Linked DNA regions of Jilunia laotingensis. The protein of the gene in region 2 interacts with the protein of the main gene of each other region in a pairwise test. Links are inferred from orthologs where the notes say so. Each region holds a gene or a part of one and is shown on either strand. Other genes may lie near its edges.

Region 1 (2,995 bases), 2.5 Mb from region 2 along the record:
AGTCATCGGGGCATTGGCATTCAAGGAACGGTTTACCATAGAAGGAATGGTGGGTATCCTGCTGATTGTTTCCGCTGTGAGCATCGTCATACTCAGAGAAAAACGATCCTCTAGATAAAAAGCTGCCAGACTACACCTCCTTATAAATAACAATATATGTAACGCCCCTTCACATCTATTGTTACGGGTCATTACATATATTGATAATGCGGTTAAGATGAAACGGAAATTATTCTACCACCATAATCCGGTCGTTCAGTCCCACTTTCATGTTTTCTTCTACGAAAATCTCTTTCACCACTCCGTCCGTTGTCGAACGGATTTCGTTTTCCATTTTCATGGCCACCAATACACAGAGTGGATCACCTTTCTTCACTTCATCCCCTTTCTTCACATATGTCTTGAGGATCACACCCGGCATAGGGGCTTCCACTACCTGTCTGCCGATGCTATCGGAACCACTGTGGGCATTGTGAATCTTCTCCATCTCACTTTTCAGTTCAATCTGGAAAAGTTCTCCTTTATTCATGATGGTATAGGATGAATGAGAATTGGGAGAAATCTGTACACCGTGCGAATGATTATCTATGATGATGGAATAGATGGAGTCGCCCCCTACATTATAATCCACCTCATAAATCTTCCCATTCACAGCCACTTTCTTGATAGGCCCGTCTTCCAGAATTTCCACCTTGTATTCACTGCCGGGTACATCCTGTATATGGGCATAATAGGTTGCTAATATTGTATTCATAAACATTCCATATTTTAATAGTTATTGGCAGTCATCTGCAACTTGCCATAATATTTCCAAAGAGAATCGCCCACTACGGGAAGCGTGGTTGCCCTCGAAGCCGCCTCCTTCTCTTGCTCGTAATGCTTCAGGGTAGCAGCAATCACCGCCACCGTAGGATCGGTGTTCTGCCTACGCTTTAAATCCTCCTTGTCAAAACGGGTGTCAATAAATGTAGTATCGTACTCCCCTTTCAGGAAAGCGGCATTCTTCAACACACGTTGGTGGAAAGGGATGGTAGTCTTGATGCCGAGAATCTTATACTCCCGAAGGGCACGAGCCATATTCGAGATGGCAGATTCACGGGTACGTCCCCAGCAACAGAGCTTCGCAATCATCGGGTCATAATGGAGCGATACCTCGAAACCGGCATAGGCGGCACTATCCAGACGAAGATTACGTCCTTCGGGAGCCTCGCGTACCGTGATGACACCGGGTGAAGGCATAAAATTATTCTCCGGATCTTCCGCATAAATACGGCATTCGATGGAAGCCCCGCGAAATTCGATGTTTTCCTGTTTGTAAGGCAAAGGATTGCCGGCAGCTACCTGTATCATATCGCGAACCAAGTCCACACCCGTACACGCTTCCGTCACAGGATGTTCCACCTGAAGACGGGTATTCATCTCGAGGAAATAGAAATTCTGATCCTTATCCATCATGAACTCAAGCGTCCCCGCGCTGTAATAACCGATCTTCTTGCAAGCTTCCACGGCTACCTTAAACATCTTGGCACGGGTTTCATCCTTTACAAAAGGCGACGGTGATTCCTCGATAACCTTCTGATTACGCCTCTGAATAGAACATTCGCGTTCATACAGATGGACTACATTTCCATATTTATCTCCTAAAATCTGCACCTCTATATGATGCGGATTCTCAATATACTTCTCGATATAAACGGCATTATTGCCGAACGAACTTCCGGCCTCGGACTGTGACAAGCGCAATGCCTCTTCCACCTCTTCTTCCGAATGTACCAGACGCATCCCTTTTCCTCCACCTCCGGCCAAGGCCTTCAGCATGATCGGGTATCCTACCTCGGCAGCCACTTTCTTTGCTTCCTCGATACCTTTCACGGGATTCTCCGTCCCGGGCACAATGGGCAATCCGGCTTCCCTCATGATCTTTCGTGCCTCCGTCTTAATACCCATTTTGGCAATTATATCGGCACTCGGCCCGATAAAGATCACCCCTTCTTCCTCACAGCGGCGTGCGAAATCCGCATTCTCCGAAAGGAATCCGTATCCCGGATGAATGGCAGCTCCCGTCTTCTTGGCGATGGCAAGTATCTTCTCCGGTTTCAGGTAGGAAGTATCTTCGGGTGAGTCTGAAATGCAATAAGCTTCTTCGGCATACCGTACATGGAGTGCCCCCCGGTCTACACGGGTATATATGGCCACCGTGGCAATATTCATCACCCGGCAAGTACGGAAAATACGCATGGCAATCTCGCCACGGTTAGCAACTAATATCTTTTTTATCATAACGATGTCCTCCTCGGCATTAAAGTGGGATGTTAGAGTGTTTCTTAGGCGGATTGGACTGGCGTTTGTTAGCCAGCATTTCGAAACTGCGTATCAGGCGCAAGCGCGTAATGGCAGGATCGATCACTTCATCCACATAGCCCAGTTCGGCAGCACGGTACGGATTGGCAAATTTACCACGATAATCGTCCTGCAACTCCTTGCGCTTGGTTTCGGCATTCTGCGCCTTGTCTATTTCCTTACGGAAAAGTATATTCACGGCACCGTCCGGTCCCATCACAGCAATTTCGGCAGTCGGGAATGCCAGATTGATATCTCCCCGGATATGTTTGGAACTCATCACGTCATAAGCACCTCCATAAGCCTTACGAGTGATGACGGTCACTTTCGGGACGGTCGCTTCACAATAAGCATACAGCAGTTTGGCTCCATTGCGGATGATGCCTCCGTATTCTTGGTCTACGCCCGGAAGGAATCCCGGCACATCGACCAATGTCAAAAGCGGAATGTTGAAAGCATCGCAGAAACGGACGAAACGAGCAGCTTTCACGGAAGCATTGATATCGAGTGTCCCGGCAAGCACCATAGGCTGGTTTGCCACCACTCCGACCGTCTTTCCGTTCAAACGGATATACCCGATCACAATATTCTTCGCATACTCTTCCTGCAACTCGAAGAAACTGTTGTCATCGGCTACGGAACGGATCATTTCCTT
Region 2 (2,832 bases):
CCAATCACTTCCATCTTCAGTCGTACAGAATCTCTCAACGTTTTCCGGAATAAATGTTTTAATACCGGTTAATATCTCTCCCGATAAACCTTTATTCATCGGAGAAATTAATCTGATTACTTCACCGAATGAAGGAACTTCATTCCACGTCCGTCCGTCCTCCGAACTGTATACTTTACCACTGCCTTCTACTGTAGCATATAACAGACCTCTAAAAGTGACAATGGAAGTAAGGTCAGTGGAAGGTAATCCGCTGGCAGCCCCTGATGTCCAGTTCCTGCCATCAGACAAGTTGGTCGAATAAACGGGTGAATTGGCAGCGTAAGTAAATATTTGTTCTTTATAAATAATGGATTTTTGTTTCCCTGTAATTGTGGGAGCAAAATCAACTTTCATGGCGTCTTTCCCCCATTGTAGAGAATCGGGCACTTGCTGATGGACACGTACATAAAGAGAATAATCTTTTGAATATTTCATATCCATAGTCCATACTTTGAATTTGAAAGGTTTTCCGGGTTTGCCGTCAGGTAGAATTTCCATTGTTCCCACCAGATTGACTGAATCTTCCATATTGAAGACTGAATCTCCTGTGTTGGCATGATTTCTGATTGTAACGAAGCCGGAAACACTGAGTTTGGTAATTCGGATTTTATCGATAATAGTATCCGAACCGACGGGTAATGAATCTACATTGTAAATTTTACCGGTAAGTTGATCTATTGTGAATTTGTAATTAACTCCATGCACAGTATCAAGTTCAAATGCCATTAACATTGAATTCGGACTGTATTCGACCGGATCATCATCACCAAGGCAAGAACTCATGGCAAATGACACGAGTAGGAAACTTACAATGACTGATAAAAACTTTATTCTCATTTGAAAGATTGTGTTTATTTACAAGTTGCAAAAATAGGAACATTTTTCCCGATAGAGAAGATTGTGAGGAAGTTTTATATAAAATTATAGATAATAATCCCCGTTTTATCGACAGAAAACCCTCTGAACAGGGCTGTTTTAGACTTCAAGGTTTGAGTAATGTTTAATTTCTACTCCGAAACATTTTTCTGTGGAATAACTAATTTTATTCCTTATTTCAGGTGCTTTAACACCGGAATGTAACTCTTTTGAGGCTTGCTCTACGAAAGCTTCATCCCAACATCCTGCATCTATAAATGATTGTAGTAAAATAGAACCACCTTCAACCAAAAGCGATTGTATTCCTCTTTTATAAAGCTCTTCCATTATTTGGGGCAGAATATCTTTTTGATAATTGAGGACAATGTATTCCGGGTTGGAAAGCGGAGAATGTTGATTCTCCGTGAATATCAATGTAGGTACACTGCCGTCGAAGAGGTGGAGGCTGGTCGGGAGAGACAAATCTTTATCCAGTACGATTCGAATGGGATTTTTACCATACCAATTGCGTACAGTCAGCGAAGGGTTGTCAAGTAGTGCTGTCCGAGTTCCCACCATGATTGCATCTGATTCGCTCCTTTTTTTATGTACAATCATTGATGTCAACGGAGTAGATAGTTTTACCGGGTTGCCGGCAGTCCGGTTGAGGTCAATAAATCCGTCTTGAGATTCTGCCCATTTCAGAGTGATATAGGGGCGATGGAAAGTATGAAAAGTAATGAATTTGCATATCAGTTGACGACATTCGGCTTCGAGTACTCCTACTATAACTTCTCTGCCGGCATCACGCAACTTTTGAATACCGCGGCCTGCCACTTTTGAAAAAGGATCTTGGCAGCCTATTACAATTCTGGGAATCTTTTTTTCAATAATCAGGTCCGCACAGGGGGGAGTTTTACCGTAATGTGAACATGGCTCGAGACTGACATAAATTGTAGAGCGTTCTAATAAGGATTCGTCCTTAACAGATCGGATAGCATTGACTTCTGCATGTGCCTCTCCGCAACGTATATGATAACCCTCTCCAATGATTTTCCCATCGCACACGATGACTGCTCCTACCATCGGGTTGGGTGACACGTTGCATAAACCGTTTCCTGCCAGTTCAATGCAGCGTTGCATATATTTTTCTTCTTTCATTTTCTACCTTTTGCTATAATATTTTGTACTTTTGCACTCCAAAAACAATAATTTATGAATCGAGTTTCTGCTTATATCCGTCAGTCGTTGCAAGATTTATATCCTCCTCAGGAATTAAAAAGCCTGGTGATGATGATTTGCTGTGACATGCTGGGTATGGATGCGCTCGATATTTACTTGGGCAAAGATATCAATTTATCGGAAAGCAAACAGCATGAACTGGAAAACATATTACTGCGTTTAAGGAAAAATGAGCCTATACAATATATACGAGGTGTTGCGTCTTTTCTCGGTAGGCCTTTTCAGGTAGCACCGGGAGTCTTGATTCCTCGTCCTGAAACCGCTGAATTGGTTGAGCTTATTATCAGTGAAAACAAGAACCGGTTCATTCGGATACTGGATGTTGGAACCGGAAGCGGATGCATTGCTGTTTCCCTTTCATTGGAGGGATATAAAGATGTTGTTGCGTGGGATATCTCGGACGATGCTCTTGCTATAGCTCGTACTAACAATGAAGTATTAGGGGCAAACGTTCTTTTTGAAAAGAAGGATGTGTTTGCGGATCAATCTATAGGCTCTGCAAAATTTGATATTATTGTCAGTAACCCTCCTTACGTAACAGAGGCTGAGCGAGAAGAGATGGAGTTGAACGTACTTGACTGGGAACCCGAATTGGCTTTGTTTGTTTCTGATAATGATCCGCTTTGTTTTTACCGGTGCATTGCAATTTTGGGGAGAGAATTATTAACGGGCGAAGGACAACTATATTTTGAA

The links. The genes of interacting proteins can lie anywhere in the genome.
Region 1: the proteins of ribD (region 2) and accC interact in binary tests that used the Escherichia coli proteins (3 or more experiments, as listed by UniProt). The link is inferred for Jilunia laotingensis from one-to-one orthologs.

Annotation. Positions count from the first base shown.
Region 1 is NZ_JACRTF010000001.1:3,269,879-3,272,873, reverse strand. What follows is about bases 25-2,981. They hold accC (acetyl-CoA carboxylase biotin carboxylase subunit), read right to left. Parts: upstream 2,281-2,981; coding sequence 769-2,280; downstream 25-768. Other genes in these bases: H8744_RS12440 (acyl-CoA carboxylase subunit beta), read right to left, coding at 2,300-2,981; H8744_RS12450 (biotin/lipoyl-containing protein), read right to left, coding at 230-754; H8744_RS12455 (DMT family transporter), read left to right, coding at 25-118. In the rest of the region: more of H8744_RS12455, read left to right, coding at 1-24; more of H8744_RS12440, read right to left, coding at 2,982-2,995. UniProt on the Escherichia coli protein: This protein is a component of the acetyl coenzyme A carboxylase complex; first, biotin carboxylase catalyzes the carboxylation of the carrier protein and then the transcarboxylase transfers the carboxyl group to form malonyl-CoA.
Region 2 is NZ_JACRTF010000001.1:781,033-783,864, reverse strand. The notes cover bases 39-2,832. They hold ribD (bifunctional diaminohydroxyphosphoribosylaminopyrimidine deaminase/5-amino-6-(5-phosphoribosylamino)uracil reductase RibD), read right to left. Parts: upstream 2,059-2,832; coding sequence 1,018-2,058; downstream 39-1,017. Other genes in these bases: prmC (peptide chain release factor N(5)-glutamine methyltransferase), read left to right, coding at 2,113-2,832; bamI (BamI family beta-barrel-assembly machinery protein), read right to left, coding at 39-879. Also shown: more of bamI, read right to left, coding at 1-38. UniProt on the Escherichia coli protein: Converts 2,5-diamino-6-(ribosylamino)-4(3h)-pyrimidinone 5'-phosphate into 5-amino-6-(ribosylamino)-2,4(1h,3h)-pyrimidinedione 5'-phosphate.